Regions from separate parts of the Cyanobium sp. WKJ7-Wakatipu genome, predicted to be linked through region 1. Evidence: predicted binding sites of a transcription regulator. Region 1 holds the regulator's gene; the other holds the start of a gene.
The links. The regulator HrcA, encoded in region 1, represses chaperone genes, less so after heat shock. The targets are predictions, from matches to a motif close to TTAGCACTCNNNNNNNNNGAGTGCTAA.
Positions count from the first base shown of each region.

Region 2: a site for HrcA is predicted at 1,953-1,979, ahead of groES (co-chaperone GroES). Genes of this name have one in related genera too.

Region 1 covers NZ_JAGQAY010000008.1:38,872-47,340, reverse strand. Annotated here, with positions in the region: gene trpB (tryptophan synthase subunit beta) at 1-1,257, shown strand, start outside; gene KBY83_RS06800 (hypothetical protein) at 1,276-1,509, opposite strand; gene KBY83_RS06795 (heat-inducible transcriptional repressor HrcA) at 1,813-2,721, opposite strand; gene KBY83_RS06790 (rhodanese-like domain-containing protein) at 2,848-3,204, opposite strand; gene KBY83_RS06785 (DUF3352 domain-containing protein) at 3,259-4,866, shown strand; gene KBY83_RS06780 (histidine phosphatase family protein) at 4,866-5,408, shown strand; gene KBY83_RS06775 (citrate synthase) at 5,423-6,592, shown strand; gene nuoH (NADH-quinone oxidoreductase subunit NuoH) at 6,617-7,747, shown strand; gene ndhI (NAD(P)H-quinone oxidoreductase subunit I) at 7,828-8,424, shown strand; gene KBY83_RS06760 (NADH-quinone oxidoreductase subunit J) at 8,421-8,469, shown strand, end outside.
Region 2 covers NZ_JAGQAY010000009.1:62,167-70,635, reverse strand. Annotated here, with positions in the region: gene groL (chaperonin GroEL) at 1-1,513, opposite strand, end outside; gene groES (co-chaperone GroES) at 1,565-1,876, opposite strand; gene atpD (F0F1 ATP synthase subunit beta) at 2,143-3,603, shown strand; gene atpC (ATP synthase F1 subunit epsilon) at 3,633-4,040, shown strand; gene KBY83_RS07470 (30S ribosomal protein PSRP-3) at 4,261-4,695, opposite strand; gene KBY83_RS07465 (transaldolase family protein) at 4,815-5,474, shown strand; gene KBY83_RS07460 (TIGR01548 family HAD-type hydrolase) at 5,493-6,284, shown strand; gene KBY83_RS07455 (aminopeptidase P N-terminal domain-containing protein) at 6,301-7,620, opposite strand; gene KBY83_RS07450 (CNNM domain-containing protein) at 7,728-8,469, shown strand, end outside.

The DNA.
Region 1 (8,469 bases):
TCTCCCAGCTCCGCAGCCAGCGGCGTCGATCCAGCGGCCCTGGAGCGCGCAGCCCGCCCCAACAGCCTGGGCCGCTACGGCCAGTTCGGCGGCCAGTACGTGCCCGAAACCCTGATTCCCGCTCTTGCGGAGCTGGAGCAGGCCGCGGCTGAGGCCTGGAAGGATCCGGCCTTCACCGACCGGCTCAACCACCTGCTGCGCACCTATGTGGGGCGCCCCAATCCCCTCTATGAGGCCGAGCGGCTCACGGAGCACTACCGCCGGCCCGAGGGCGGCCCGCGCATCTGGCTGAAGCGGGAAGACCTCAATCACACCGGCGCCCACAAGATCAACAACGCCCTAGGGCAGGCGCTGCTGGCCCTGCGCATGGGCAAAAAGCGGATCATTGCCGAAACAGGAGCTGGCCAGCACGGCGTGGCCACCGCCACCGTGTGCGCCCGCTTCGGGCTGGAGTGCGTCGTTTACATGGGCGCCGAGGACATGCGCCGTCAAGCCCTCAATGTGTTCCGCATGCGGCTGCTGGGGGCAACGGTGCAACCTGTGACTGCCGGCACTGCCACCCTCAAGGACGCCACCAGTGAGGCGATCCGCGACTGGGTCACCAACGTGGAGAGCACCCACTACATCCTCGGTTCGGTGGCGGGCCCCCACCCCTACCCGATGCTGGTGCGCGATTTCCACGCCGTGATCGGCGAGGAAACCAAGCGCCAGTGCCACGAGGCCTTTGGCCGCTTGCCCGACGTGCTGGTGGCCTGCGTGGGCGGTGGCTCCAACGCCATGGGCCTGTTCCATCCCTTCGTGCAGGACACGGCCGTGCGCCTAGTGGGGGTGGAGGCCGCCGGCGATGGCGTGGCCACTGGCCGCCATGCCGCCACCATCACCGAGGGCCGCGTTGGGGTGCTGCACGGCGCCATGAGCCTCCTGCTGCAGGACGAGGAGGGCCAGGTGCAGGAGGCCCACTCGATCAGCGCCGGCCTCGATTACCCCGGCGTGGGCCCCGAGCACAGCTACCTCAAAACCATCGGCCGGGCCGAATACGGCGCCGTGACAGACACCGAGGCGCTGGACGCCCTGCAGCTTCTGTGCCGGCTGGAGGGCATCATCCCGGCCCTGGAAACGGCCCACGCCTTCGCCTGGCTGGAGAAGCTCTGCCCCACCCTGGCCCCCGGCACCGAGGTGGTGCTCAACCTCTCAGGCCGCGGCGATAAGGACGTGAACACCGTGGCAGAGAAGCTCGGCGACAAGATGGGGGGCTGATCCCAGCCCGCTCTGGCATCAGCCCAGGACTGGGAAGTCGAAACGATTGCCGAAAAGTGAAAAGAGCACCTGCCATAGGTTGGGGTGCTCCTTGATCTCATCGGCTGCCTCGCTCTCAATTGTTTGCAGCTGATCGGGGCTCAGCTCGAGGCCGGTGGCAAGACGGGTCAGGATCTCGCGCTCTTGCTCGCAGATGAATTCATCATCCTGCTGGTGTCTTGAGGCGGAAGCCACCATCACGGCGGTTTTCATGGCCAGTTCCCGTTGCTCCGGATTTATAAAAGCTGCCAGCTCCTCGATGCAGGAGGGATCAGATAATTAATCTTCCCAATTAATAATTTTGGCCTGAAGTTTGTATTGTTTGCTCAGAGAGTCCAGGAGGTTCTCTTCTTCAAGAGATACCCCGCCATCTGCAAGGGCAACCAGATTGAGAATTCTCAGGATCACTCCTGCTGATTGGAGGTCCATTAACTGGTTGAGCTGAAGTTTGAAATCAGTTTATCGGCTTTGGCTGTGGAAATAATCCGCGCTGGGATTGATCGCCAACGGCCCGATCTAGCGCAAAAGCCTTTCCAGCGCCTGGGCCACCGAGCCCACGGCGGCTCGGGCCGTGGCATAGGCCATGCGCATCGGCCCCACCAAGGCCACCTGGCCCACGCCGCCGTCGCCGCTGCGGTAATTGGCCTGCACCACGGCGCACTGGTGCAGGGCCCGGTGGGGATGCTCGGCGCCGATCCAAATGCCCGGCTGGGGTAGGAGCTGTTGGGGCGCATCCTCCACCAGCTCCACTAAGGGGCGCAGGCTGAGGGTCTGGCTAAATTCCGGCTGGGCAAGCAGGCCAGCGAGGCCCATGGCTACAGCGCCCTCGCCCTCCAGCTGGCGCGACTGCCCATGACTAGCCAGCGCTTGGCGCAGCACGGCGCCGCTGCTGGTCAGGTGGGAGGGCAGGGCGGACCAGTCGATGCTGCCGCCCTCCAGTTGGACCGCGACCCAGCGCTCCAGGGACGCCAGTTCCGCTACTGCAAGGCAGGGCAGCCGCAAGTTGAGGCTGCTGGCTGTGGAGCCCCCCTCCACCAGGAACACCAGCAGGCGTTCACCACTGGCCACCAGTCGTAGGGCCTGCAGCTGGGACTGCTGGCGTTGGGGCCTGGTGATCAGGCTGAGCAGGCCCGTGAGATCTGCCAGGCGCCGGCTCAGATGCAGCAGCAGATCGTCGAGGGCTGCCCACTGCAGGCTGAGTCCGGTGAGTTCGCGCTCCAGCTGCAGGGCGGCCGCGCCTGGTGCGGGCAGCAGCTGGTCAACGTAGGTGCGGTAGCCCTGCTGGCTGGGGATTCGGCCAGCGGAGGGGTGGGGCTGGGTGAGCAGGCCACGCTGCTCCAGCGCCCCCATGGCTGAGCGCACCGTTGCCGGGCTGGCCTGCAGGCCAAAACGGCGCACCAGGGTCTGGCTGCCCACCGGCTCCATCGTGTCGACGTAGTGGCGCACGGCGAGCTGCAGTACTTCCTGCTGCCGGGCGGGCAAGGGCCTGGGTGAGGCGGACTGCAAGCGGGCGCCGCTGGAGAGATTCGATCGTACGCAGCCCCGCGGGTGTCAGTAGCGGGGTACGGCCGGATCGACCTCCACACTCCAGGCGTCGATGCCCCCTTGCACATTCCAGACGGCATCAAAGCCGTGTTCCTGCATCAGCCAGCAGCCCAGATGCCAGCTGCGCACGCCGGCGTGGCACAGCACGGCCACAGGGCGGTCGCGGTCGAGCAGCTGGTTGAGTTGGCCAATCCACTCGTTAGATCGGCCCAGGGGCAGATGCACCACGGCATGGGGCAGGCGGGCCAATTCCAGTTCGGTTTCTTCGCGCACGTCCACCAGCTGGATCGCCTCGCCCCGCTCCAGCCGCTCTTGCAGGTCGCGGGCCCGGATTGTCTGCGGTGTCGTCTCGATAGGTGCCATGGCGGGCAGACGGGGTGGCTTGGGGTCAAGATGGACCCATCCTGCGTGGGGCGCATGAAGGCCCGCCCGTTTTTGGCGGTCGTGCTGGCGGTGGCATTGCTGTTGCTGAGCCTGGCGGTGGGTGGCTGGTGGTTGGTGCTGCAGCACTCCCCCCTGCAACTTCAGCACCAGCAGCTGGTGTCGCCCCGGGCGGCCCGCTTTGTGCCCCGTCAAGCCGCCCTGAGTCTCTATTTGCTCAGCGATGGCGAGCAGCCGGTGGGCTACGCCAGGGCGGTGGCTCCCCCCCGCCAGCGGCGCCAGGCGGCTGAGGCGGTCGCAGGTCTTAGGGATGGTGCTTTCGCCGCCGCCGGCCTCGACTATCCCGGCGAGCTGGCCCCTTGGTTGGGCCGCGAACTCGGCTTTGCCCTACTGGCCTCAGAGCCCGGGGCGGCGCCCGATGGCTGGTTGCTGGCCCTGCGCAGTCGCGACGCTGACGGCGCCCGCCGCTTTCTGCAGCGCTTCTGGCAGACCCGCAGTCTTGCTGGCACCGACCTGCAGATCAGCAGCTATCGTGGCATGGGCTTGATCAGTGGCCGTGGTGCTCTGGTGGGCACCAGCCCGGTGCCAATAGCTACGGCGCTGATCGACGACGACCTGGTGTTGATCGCGTCGGGCCGGGGGGTGCTGGAGCAGGCCCTCGACGTCTCCCAGATTGATGAGCTCAACCAAGCGGCCAGCCCCCGCTTTAAGCAGGCGGTTCAACGCCTTGACCAGGGGGCGCTGCTGCTAACAGCCCGTCCAGAAACCCTGGGGCCCTGGTTGGGGTTGCCGGGTGAGTTCACGGCGCCTGGGGTCGTGCAGGAGCTGGTGGCCAGCCTGCGCCCCGACAACCGCTCCTTGGAGCTGGATGCCCTTCTGCAGTTCGCTGCAGATGCCGCAGTGCCGGCTCCCTCTGCGGATGGCATTGGGGAAATTGACTCCACGGGAGCCGCTCTACTAGCGGCCCTGCAGGGCCGCTCAGAGAGCTTGGCCCTGGTACAGCGCCCCGCCGCTTGGCCGGCCTACTGGCAGCCCCTGCTGGCGGCAGTGCTGCAGGCCGAGCCGGGATCGTTCCCGGCCCTGGTGACTGCCGCCGCCGATGGCCCGCTGCTGCGCAGTGAGGCAACTCAGGGCTGGCTGCTCGGCACTGGCGCCGACCAACCGCAGCCGGAGGCCCTCGCTGGGGTGCTGGCCGTCGAGGGATTGATCGCCGCGCCGCTGCCGGTGGAAGGCGATCCCGATCTGCGGGTGTGGACCAGGCTGGAGGCTGGCCAGGCTGGAGGCCGATTCGCCCGCGGCGATGCCAACCAGCTGCAGGCCAGCCTGGAGGGCGCCCGCTCCAGCCAGGGCCGCCTGGCCTGGTGGGGTCAGACCCTCACGGTGCTGCAGGAGCAGCGTGACTCCCGCAAGCCGCCCCGGCTGCGGCTGGAGCAGCTCGCCGGCCTCGATCTACCCCAGGCTCCCCTGCAGTGGGCTATGGCGGCGGGCCGGGCCCAGCCCTTGCTGCAGCGCTGGAGCACCTGGCAGCTTTTGTCCGCCCTGGCCGGCCAGCCCCTGGCCCCGGCCGTGCAGAGCCTGAGCCTGGGCTGGGAAGCGCAGCCTGATGCCAACCTGCACCTCAAGGCCCGCCTTGAATTCGGTTGATGGCTAGAGCTGAGCGCGAACCGGTTGAGAGTGAACTGGTTGCGAGTGAACCAGTCGAGCGCGAACTGCTGCTCTGGCGCCATGGCATCGCCGAAGATCGCCACCCCGATCGCCCTGATCAGGAGCGGGCCCTTACGGCTCAAGGCCGTCAGCGCACTGCGGCCGTGGCGGCGGAGTTGTGCCGCTTGCAGCTCCACTGTGATCGCCTGCTGAGCAGCCCCCTGCGGCGGGCGCTGCAGACCGCTGAAATTGGCGTGGCGGCTGGTCTAGCGCCGGCGCTGGAGTTGGAGGATCGCCTGGCGCCGGGTGGTGATCGGCTGCCGCTGCTCCAGGAGGGCACTTGGCAGCGCCTTGGCCTGGTGGGCCATGAGCCAGACCTGGGCGAGCTGGCCTCGAGCTTGCTGGGGTTGCCGGCGGGCACAATTTCTCTGCGCAAGGCAGGCATCGTGCTGCTGCGCCTGGGCCCAACCGGGGCCAGCCTGGAGGCCCTAATTGGCCCACGGTTGCTGCGGCTACGGCGGGATGGCCAGCGGCAGCCGTAAGTTCGCCTTAGTGAGTGCGGTGGAGAAGCTTGGTAGTAACAGGAGCGGCTACCCCAGCCCCATTTCGGCCGGGTTTGGAAGGGGTGCCGGCTACCCAGTCGTCGATCTGCGACATCGATGGCCAGCGGGGGGTGCTCACCTATCGCGGTTACCCCGTAGACCAGCTGGCATCCAGCAGCTCCTTCCTGGAGACGGCCTACCTACTGATCTGGGGCGAGCTACCCACTACTGAGCAGCTGCAGGAGTTTGAGCAGGAGGTGCAGATGCACCGCCGGGTCAGCTTCCGCATTCGGGACATGATGAAGTGCTTCCCCTCCGGGGGGCATCCGATGGATGCGCTGCAGAGCAGCGCCGCCTCCCTGGGCCTTTTTTATTCCCGTCGAGCCCTAGACAACCCCGAATACATCGTTTCGGCGGTGGTGCGGCTGATCGCCAAGATCCCCACGATGGTGGCGGCCTTCCAGCTGATCAGGAAGGGTCAAGATCCGATCCAGCCCCGCGACGACCTGGCCTACGCCGCCAATTTTCTCTACATGCTCACGGAGCGGGAGCCCGATCCGCTGGCGGCCCGCATCTTTGACGCTTGTCTGATCCTGCACGCTGAGCACAGCCTCAACGCCAGTACTTTCAGCGCCCGGGTGACGGCCAGCACCCTCACCGACCCCTATGCCGTGGTGGCGTCAGCGGTTGGCACCCTGGCGGGCCCCCTGCACGGCGGTGCCAATGAAGATGTGCTGGAGATGCTCGGCCAGATCGGCAGCCCAGATCAGGTGGCGCCCTGGCTGGATCGGGCGATTGCCGGCAAGCAAAAAATCATGGGTTTTGGCCACCGGGAATACAAGGTCAAGGACCCCCGGGCTGTGATTCTCCAAACCCTGGCGGAGCAGCTCTTCGACCAGTTCGGTCACGATCCGATGTACGACCTAGCCCGCAAGCTGGAGGAGGTCGCGGCCGAGCGCCTGGGGCCTAAGGGAATTTTCCCCAACGTCGACTTCTATTCAGGCCTGGTGTACCGCAAGCTCGGCATCCCTGAAGACCTCTTCACGCCCATTTTTGCTATCGCCCGCACGGCTGGCTGGCTGGCCCATTGGAAGGAGCAGCTGGGGGCTAATCGCATCTACCGGCCCTCCCAGATCTATACCGGTCAGCCCTCCCGTGACTGGCAACCCGTGGGGGCCCGCTAAGTTGCCCTCATCTGAGCTGCCGCCATGCTGACCACTACGGCTCCGGGCCTGGATCTAGAGGCCAGTTTTGAGCAGGCCCTGCAGGGCTTCGGCCTTAGTCCTGCCGCCGCCCACCTGTTGTGGCTACCCCTGCCCATGGTGCTGGTGCTGGTGGCGGCCGTGGTGGGCGTGCTGGTCAACGTCTGGCTGGAGCGCAAGATCTCAGCAGCGGTGCAGCAGCGCATCGGTCCTGAATATGCCGGCGCCCTCGGCGTTCTCCAGCCGATGGCCGATGGCCTCAAGCTGGTGTTTAAGGAAGACATCATTCCGGCCCGGGCTGACGGCCTGCTGTTCACGCTCGGCCCAGTGCTGGTGCTGATTCCGGTGATCCTCAGCTGGTTGGTGGTGCCCTTCGGCCAGCACCTGCTGATCAGCAATGTGGGGATCGGTATTTTCCTTTGGATCTCCCTGAGCAGCATTCAGCCGATCGGCCTGCTGATGAGCGGCTACGCCTCCAACAACAAGTATTCGCTGCTGGGCGGTCTGCGGGCGGCGGCCCAGTCGATCAGCTACGAGATTCCCCTGGCCCTGGCTGTGCTGGCCGTGGTGATGATGAGCAACTCGCTCAGCACCGTTGACATCGTCAACCAGCAGACCGGCGCTGGCATCCTCAGCTGGAACATCTGGCGTCAGCCGGTGGGCTTCGTGATCTTCTGGATCTGCGCCCTGGCCGAATGTGAGCGCCTGCCTTTCGACCTCCCCGAGGCGGAAGAGGAGCTGGTGGCTGGCTACCAGACCGAGTATTCGGGCATGAAGTTCGCCCTCTTCTATCTGGGAAGCTACATCAACCTGGTGCTCTCGGCCCTGCTGGTGTCGGTGCTTTACCTAGGCGGCTGGGGGTTCCCCATCCCCGTTGAGTGGCTGGCCAGCTGGCTGCACCAGCCGATCGATGCACCCTTAGTGCAGCTGATCACCGGCTCCGTAGGCATCGTCATGACGGTGCTCAAGGCCTACCTGCTGGTGTTTCTGGCGATCCTGCTGCGCTGGACCACGCCTCGGGTGCGCATCGACCAGCTGCTCGATCTGGGCTGGAAGTTTCTGCTGCCGATTGCCCTGGTCAACCTGCTGATCACGGCAGCGCTCAAGCTTGCCTTCCCGGCTGTGTTTGGCGGCTGACCGCGCCTGAACCCAGCTTTTCTCCAGACCAGCCATCATGGGCTGACCCACTCAGACCGCCTCCCCCCAGAGCCAACTCCATGTTCGGGTTTCTCAAGAAAGTCGGTGACTACACCCGCGATGCGGTGGGTGCGGCCAACTACCTGACCCAGGGTCTGGCGGTGACCTTTGATCACCTGCGGCGTCGGCCGATCACCGTTCAGTACCCCTACGAGAAGCTGATCCCCTCGGAGCGCTATCGGGGCCGTATCCACTATGAATTCGACAAGTGCATCGCCTGTGAGGTGTGTGTGCGGGTCTGCCCGATCAACCTGCCGGTGGTGGATTGGGTGATGAACAAAGCCACCAAGAAAAAGGAGCTGCGCAACTACTCGATTGACTTCGGGGTGTGCATTTTCTGTGGCAACTGCGTGGAGTACTGCCCCACCAACTGCCTGTCGATGACCGAGGAATACGAGCTGGCAGCTTTTGATCGCCACAGCCTCAACTTCGACAACATCGCCCTTGGTCGCCTGCCTACCAGTGTCACCAGCGATCCGGCCGTAGTTCCCCTGCGTGAGTTGGTCTACCTGCCCAAGGGAGTACTCGATCCTCACGATGTGCCGGATACGGCGCCGCGGGTGGGCAAACTGCCCGAGCAGGTGCTCGAATCCCTGCCTAGCGGAGACGCGTCATGACTATCTCCTCCATTACCCAGCTGATCTGCTTCGTTGCTCTCTCCG
Region 2 (8,469 bases), on a different contig from region 1:
GCAGACCGGAGCGGGTCACCTTGGCGGGGTCGACGATACCGGCAGCCAGCATGTCGACGTACTCGCCGGTGGCTGCGTTATAGCCCTCGTTGAAGGGCTTGTTGCGCACGTTCTCAGCTACGACAGCGCCATTGACGCCAGCGTTTTGAGCAATGCGCATCAAAGGCGCGGTGAGAGCGGAGGCCACGATGTGGGCGCCGATCAGCTCCTCGCCAGAGAGGTTGGCCGCAGCCCACTCCTCGAGGGCGGGGGCTAGGTGGGCCAAGGTGGTGCCACCACCAGGAACGATGCCTTCTTCAACGGCCGCCTTGGTGGCGTTGATGGCGTCTTCCAGGCGCAGCTTCTTGTCCTTCATCTCGGTCTCGGTGGCGGCACCCACCTTGACTACGGCCACACCGCCGCTCAGCTTGGCCAGACGCTCCTGCAGCTTCTCCTTGTCATAGGAGGAGTCGGTTTCGTCCATCTGCTTGCGGATCTGCTCGCAGCGGGCCTTCACTGCCACCTCGTTGCCTTCGGCCACGATGGTGGTGGTGTCCTTGTTGATGGTGATGCGGCGGGCGGTGCCCAGCATCTCCAACTTGGCGTTCTCAAGCTTGAGACCGGCGTCCTCGGTGATCAGCTGACCGTTGGTGAGAACGGCGATGTCCTCGAGCATGGCCTTGCGGCGATCACCGAAACCAGGTGCCTTGACTGCCGCCACGTTGAGCACGCCGCGCAGGCGGTTCACAACGAGGGTGGCGAGGGCTTCCTTCTCGATGTCCTCGGCAATGATCAGCAGGGGCTTGCCGGTACGGGCGATCTGCTCAAGCACGGGAACCAGGTCCTGCACTAGGCCGATCTTCTTATCGGTGAGCAGGATGTAGGGCTCTTCGAGCACCGCTTCCATGCGCTCGGTGTCGGTGGCGAAATAGGGCGAGATGTAGCCCTTGTCGAAGCGCATGCCTTCGGTGACCTCCAGCTCGGTGGTCATCGATTTCCCTTCTTCCAGGGAGATCACACCTTCCTTGCCGACCTTGTCCATCGCATCGGCGATCATGCGACCTACCTCTTCGTCGTTGCCGGCGGAGATGGTGCCCACTTGGGCGATGGCGCTGGAATCGGAGATCGGCTTGGCGTGCTCCTTGATCTTGCCTACGAGGAAATCGGAAGCCTTATCGATGCCCTTTTTGAGGGTGATCGCATTGGCGCCCGCAGCCACGTTGCGCAGGCCTGCCTTGACCATGGCATGGGCCAAAACCGTGGCGGTGGTGGTGCCGTCGCCGGCAGCATCGTTGGTTTTGGAGGCGGCCTGACGGATCAGGGCAACACCGGTGTTCTCGATGTGGTCTTCAAGCTCAATTTCCTTGGCGATGGTGACGCCGTCGTTGATGATCTGGGGAGCACCAAACTTTTTCTCAAGCACCACGTTGCGGCCCTTGGGTCCAAGGGTGACAGCAACGGCCTCAGCCAGAATGTCGATACCTCTTTCGAGAGCTCTGCGAGCGTTCTCGTTGTAAATAATGCGCTTAGCCATGGAAGGCGATGTCCTTATGGGGTTAGGTCGGATTCAGTAATCGGCCAGTCGTCAGTTGACGATGGCGAGGATGTCCTTCTCGGATAGCAGCACAAACTCGTCGCTGCCGAGCTTGATGTCGGTACCGGCGTACTTGCTGTAAAGCACCTTGTCGCCAACGCTGACCTCAGGAGCCTGGCGGCTGCCGTCGTCGTTGCGCTTGCCGGGGCCGATCTGCACCACCTCGCCCACCTGGGGCTTTTCCTTGGCGGTGTCAGGCAGAAGGATGCCGCCGGCGGTCTTCTCCTCCGATTCGGAAACCTTGATAAAAATGCGATCTCCTAGGGGCTTAACCGTGGAGACGCTGAGAGAAACAGCAGCCATGGATGGATTGCGGGAGCAATGACATGACGCCTGAGACGCCACAGAACAGTGAACTTGAGTGGGCCTGAGGGGCGATTTAGCACTCGAGCTCAACGAGTGCCAACCTATGCCCAATCAAGTTTCAGTGCCCAGGCCCAGACCGTGCGGGTGACCGAACCACCAGGGTGAACAGATGCTGAACAGGGTCCACCGCCTGTCGCGGTGGTAAGGTTGCGCCGCTTCAGGCGGGCTGATTCCCCCTGCGCTTCCCCAAGATTTCCTTACCTATGGCAGCTGCTACCGCCACCGGCACCAAAGGCACCGTCCGGCAGGTGATTGGCCCGGTTTTAGACGTTGAATTCCCGGCCGGCAAGCTGCCCAAGATTTACAACGCGCTTCGGATTGAGGCCAAAAATTCGGCCGGTCAGCTAGTCGCTCTTACCGCTGAAGTCCAACAGTTGCTGGGCGATCACCGAGTCCGTGCTGTGGCCATGAGCACCACCGACGGCTTGGTCCGTGGCATGGAAGCTATTGATACGGGCGCCCCAATTTGCGTACCCGTGGGAGAGGCCACGCTCGGCCGCATCTTCAACGTGCTCGGCGAGCCGGTGGATGAGAAGGGTCCAGTAACCACCACCGTGACCGCTTCGATCCACCGCGCCGCCCCCCTCCTCACTGAGCTGGAGACCAAGCCCAAGGTTTTTGAGACCGGCATCAAGGTGATCGACCTGCTGGCTCCTTACCGCCAAGGGGGCAAGGTTGGCCTGTTCGGCGGCGCCGGCGTAGGCAAGACCGTGCTGATCCAAGAGCTAATCAACAACATCGCCAAGGAGCACGGCGGCGTTTCCGTGTTCGCTGGCGTTGGCGAGCGCACCCGGGAAGGTAACGACCTTTACGAGGAATTCAAGGAATCGGGTGTGATCAACCCCGACGACCTTTCTAAATCGAAGGTGGCTCTCTGCTATGGCCAGATGAACGAGCCCCCTGGTGCCCGCATGCGCGTGGGTCTCTCAGCACTCACAATGGCTGAGCACTTCCGCGACACCAACAAGCAAGACGTCTTGCTGTTCGTCGACAACATCTTCCGTTTCGTGCAGGCCGGCTCAGAAGTATCGGCCCTGCTCGGCCGCATGCCTTCAGCTGTGGGCTATCAGCCCACCCTCGGCACCGACGTGGGCATGTTGCAAGAGCGCATCACCTCCACCCTGGAAGGCTCGATTACTTCGATCCAGGCCGTCTACGTACCTGCAGACGACCTCACCGACCCGGCACCTGCCACCACCTTTGCCCACCTGGACGCCACCACCGTGCTGAGCCGGGGCCTGGCTTCCAAAGGCATCTACCCGGCCGTGGATCCTCTGGATTCCACCAGCACCATGCTTCAGCCAGCCGTGGTGGGGGATGAGCACTACCGCACCGCCCGCTCTGTGCAGAGCACCCTGCAGCGCTACAAAGAGCTCCAAGACATCATTGCGATTCTTGGTCTCGACGAACTCTCCGAGGACGACCGCCGCACGGTTGACCGGGCCCGCAAGATCGAGAAGTTTCTCTCCCAGCCTTTCTTCGTGGCCGAGATCTTCACCGGTCAAAAGGGTGAGTACGTCAAGCTGGACGACACGATCAAGGGCTTCAACATGATTCTGGCCGGCGAGCTAGACGACCTACCTGAAGCTGCCTTCTACCTGGTGGGCAACATCGACCAGGTGAGGGCCAAGGCCGCCAAGATTCTTGCCGACGCCAAGGGTTGATTCCTTCTTTTCCCTGAGGACCCCTACCCATGAGTCTCACCCTCCGCGTTCTGGCCCCTGATCAGAGCGTTTTTGATGGAACCGCCGAAGAGGTAATCCTGCCAAGCACCACTGGGCAAGTAGGAATACTGCCTGGCCACGTCACCATGCTGGCAGCCCTGGATACAGGCGTAATGCGTCTGCGCTCCGGCGGCGCTTGGTCAACGATCGCCCTGATGGGTGGTTTCGCCGAAGTCGAGGCCGACGAGGTCACCGTTTTGGTGAATGCCGCTGAGCTGGGCAGCTCAATTAATGCTGCATCCGCAGAGGCTGCCTTTGAGGCTGCCCAATCGGCAGCAGCTGCATTTGAGGGCAAGCCAGCTAGCCCAGACAAGCTCAAAGCCCAGCAAGCACTGGCTGCTTCTCGCGCCCGCTTTCAAGCCAGCAAAGCGGTTTAATTTTCAAAGAATCTAGATTTTCAAGGAATCTAGGTTTTCAAAGAATTTCATTCCGGACTTCAACCCGTGCCCAGGGTTGGCTTCCGGATTTTTTATGATTATACCGTTACTCAGCAAAACCATGCATAAAAAAAGATGAATAAAAAAGCACTCCTCGCGGAGCGCTTGTAGATATAATTTTTATCCGGGCAAAAAACTAAGCTTCAGAATTCAGCGAAGATCAGGCGGTACCGCAGAAAGTGACATCAGGAAACTTGAGCTTGGCATCGTCAAGACTCTTGCCTTTTCCTTCTTCCTGCCAGTAGTTGATCACCTCGGTGGCCTTGTTGAGCACCTCAACGCGCTCGTTATCGGTGATCCAGCTCTTGCCTTCGAGCTCGGTCTTGAGGGTTTCCCAGGCATCTTCCCGGGGCCAGAAGAAGTAAGAAGTAAGAGGGCTCGGACCACCGCCAACAATCTGATCCACCGCTAGGGCAACGTTGTCAGGCAGCCACAGGATCTTGAGCAGGAAACGACCTTCGTCAGCCTTGGGGGTATAGCCAGAGGGAACGCCATCCTCATCAATGATGGCGGTCGCCAGAGCCGCACTGCCGCCACGCATCACCGGACGCCCCTGGGTGGTGGTGTCTTCGGCAGCCGCGGCCACTTCGGCCATGTCGGTTACTGCTGCGTCAGGAGCGCTCTCGAAGGCTGTCATGGGGTGAGTGCTCAAGGCAACAGAGCAAAGAACTAACCTACCAGCCGCCTGGCCGCCCTCGGCCCCCGCCTGCGGCTATGGCCCTGCGCCTGTTCCTCGATTCGGCAGATCCCAAAGCCTGGCAGCAGTGGCTGACCAGCGGCCTATTTCACGGCGTGACCACCAACCCCACCCTGCTGCGCCGGGCCGCCCAGCCCTGCACCCTCGACAGCCTGGCAGCCCTCAGCCGCACGGCCCTGGCCCATGGCATCGCCGAACTCCACCTGCAGGCATGGGGCGCCACCACGGCAGACATGCTGCGCTGCGGCCAGGAACTAGCGGCCCTGGCCCCCGGCCGCATCGCCGTGAAGCTGCCGGTGACCAAGCAGGGAGCAGCGGTTGCCCGAGAGCTGGTTGGCGCCGGCGTTGCCGTCACCTTCACCGCCTGCTATGAGCCCCACCAGGTGCTGATCGCCGCGGCCCTGGGAGTCGCTTACATCGCCCCCTACCTGGGCCGCATCCAGGATCAGGGGCGCAATGGGGTAGCCGAAGTGGTCACCATGCAGCGATGCCTTGCGGGGCTCGGCTCCAGCGTGCGGCTGCTGGTGGCCAGCTTGCGCCAGCCCAGCGAACTCAGCCACCTGGCCGCTGAAGGGCTGAACACCTTCACGATCAGCCCGGCACTGGCAACTGAACTATTCGGCAGTGAGGCCACCGCTGCAGCCAGCGTCCAGTTTGAAAGCGATGCCCGTTCCTGAAAGCCAATCTTGATGCCCATGTTCGCCTCTCCGCCCCGGGCCGTCGTGCTGTTCGACATCGATGGCGTAATCCGCGATGTGAGCGCCAGCTACCGCCGGGCAATCGTCGAAACGGTGCACCACTTCCATGGCCAGCGTCCCGAGCCCGCCGCCATCGACGGCCTCAAAAGCGAAGGAAGCTGGAACAACGACTGGCAGGCCTCGATGGAGCTGCTGCGCCGCACCGGCCATACCCCGCTACCGGCGTTTGAGGAGCTGGTGGCGGTGTTCGAAGGCTTCTATTTCGGCGGCGATCCCGCCGGCGATCCGGGCCACTGGCGGGGCTTCATCCGCGACGAGCCCCTACTGGTGCAGCAAGCCTTTTTTGCCGCTCTGGAGGCTGCAGGCCTGGCCTACGGCTTCGTGAGTGGCGCTGAGCCCCCCTCCTGCCGCTACGTGCTGCAAACCCGCCTGGGGCTCGCCAATCCGCCCTTGATCGCCATGGGCGATGCGCCAGACAAGCCCGATCCCACCGGCCTGCTGCAGCTAGCCAGCCAGTTGGCCGGCGAGAGCCTGGGGGCTGGCGCAGCGCCGGTGATTTACCTGGGCGACACGGTGGCCGATGTGCTCACCGTGCAGCGCGCCCGTGCCCAGTGCCCAGCCCAGTACCCAGCTCAGCGCTTCTTGAGCTTTGCGGTAGCGCCACCCCATCTGCACAGGCAGCCCGAAGCGCGAGCCACCTACGAGGCGCGCCTGCGGGAGGCCGGCGCCGATGTGGTGATTCCCAGCACGGCCAACCTGCTGGAATCGCTTCTGCAGCAGCTGGGCTGATGCCCTGCCCTAAACCTCAGCGCTCCAGCGCCGCCGGAGACTTCAGGGCGGCGGCGGTGAGATTTTCATGGCCATGGGCTGTTACCGCCACATCGTCTTCGATGCGAATGCCGATGCCCTTCCAGCGAGCTTCGATCTCCGGCTGGCCATCTGGCACCGGCAGCCGATCGCTCACGTAGAGGCCCGGCTCCACGGTGAGCACCATGCCCGGCTCCAGCTCCACGTGGTGCTCACCGAGGCGATAGGCCCCCACATCGTGTACATCAAGGCCAAGCCAGTGGCCGGTGCGGTGCATGTAGAGGTGGCGGTAGGCCCCCTGCTCGATCACCCCATCGAGGGATCCCGCCAGTAGCCCTAGGTCCAGCAGGCCCGCCACCAGCACCCGCAGGGCGGTCTCGTGCACCCCTTCAGCGCTGAAGCCCGGGGCCACCGAATCCACCGCCGCCTCCTGGGCCGCCAGCACCAGCTCGTATAGGGCGCGCTGCTCACCACTGAAGCGTCCGTTGATCGGAAAGCTGCGGGTGATGTCGCCGTTGTAGTAGTCGGCTAAGGAGCAACCGGCATCGATCAACAGGAGATCGCCGTCGTTCAGCGGGGCGTTGTTGGCGATGTAGTGCAACACGCAGGCGTTATCGCCGCCGGCAACGATCGTGCCGTAGGCCGGGCCACGGGCACCCTGCTCCAGGAAGTGCTGCTCAATCACGGCCTGCACCTGCCGCTCATTGAGGCCAGGCCGCACCACCTGACGAGCCAGCTCATGGGCCTCGGCCGAGATCCGCGCCGCCTCGCGCATGCGCTCCAGCTCCTCGGGGCCCTTGCGCAGCCGCAGCTCGTGCAGGAGCGGACAGGGGGCCACCAGGCCCAGGGCGGCCCTGCCGCTGCGGGGGGCTCGGTCGAGCTGAGCGGCCCAAGCCGCCAGCACCAGCGGCTCCACCTTCGGGTTCTTGCCAACGCGAAAGGCGATGCCCTCAGCGCCCCTGAGGTAGTCGGGCAGGCGCTGCTCTAGCTCGCTGCGCGGGTGGGCCAGGTCGGCGCCAAACTCGGCCACGGCGCCTTCAGTACCCCAACGGAAACCGTTCCAAACCTCGGCGCTGGCCTCGCGGGGCTGCACAAACAGCACGTAGCGCTCACCCTCGGGCCGGTGAGGCAAAAACAGGGCCACCGCCTCGGGTTCATCAAAACCAGTGAGATACCAGAAGTCGCTGTTTTGGCGGAAGGGCCACTCGCAGTCGGCGTGATGGGTCACCAGGGTTGCCGCTGGAATCACGGCAGCAGCTTCCCCGAGCTGAGCGAAGAAGCGCTGACGCCGCTGGGCGAAGGTCGACGGATCGATCATGAAAAAGCGGCCGGCGGGCCCTGCATAAGTCCATTTTGGAGCAGGCAGCGGGACAGACGCTGGCGAAGCCGATTTAATAGGTAGATGGCGAGCGGCGAAATGGCGGAATGAACGACCTGCTCATCCTGGCGCTGCTGGTGGTGCTGGTGATCGCAGGTTCGGCCCTGTGCTCTGGAGTTGAGGCAGCTCTGCTCACCGTGAACCCGGTGCGGGTGCACGAACTTGCCGCCCGCAGCAAGCCCGTGCGCGGAGCGCGGCGCCTTGAGCAGCTGCGCCAGCGCTTGGGCCGCACCCTGTCGGTGCTGGTGATCGCCAATAACGGCTTCAACATTTTTGGCAGCTTGATGCTGGGCGGCTACGCCGCCATCGTTTTCAAACGCCAGGGCATCGAGGGGATCGCCCTGCCCCTGTTTTCCGTAGGGCTCACCGTGCTGGTGATCCTGCTGGGGGAAATCCTGCCCAAGGCCCTCGGCAGCCGCCTGGCCCTGCCGGTGGCCCTGGCCAGCGCCCCTGCCCTGTCGATCGTGGCCGGCCTGATGTTGCCCCTAGTGCTGCTGCTGGAGCGGCTGCTGCCGGCGATCACCGCCGAAAACGAGATCAGCACCGACGAAGAAGAGATTCGTCTGCTGGCTCGGCTGGGCTCCCAGAAGGGCCAAATCGAGGCCGATGAGGCGGCCATGATCGCCAAGGTGTTCCAGCTAAACGATCTCACCGCCCGCGATCTGATGACACCACGGGTGGCGGCTCCCACCCTCGATGGGGCGACCAGCCTGGAGAAGTTGCGAGAAGACCTACTGGCGAACAACGCCGAATGGTGGGTGGTGCTCGGCGAAGAGGTGGATGAGGTGC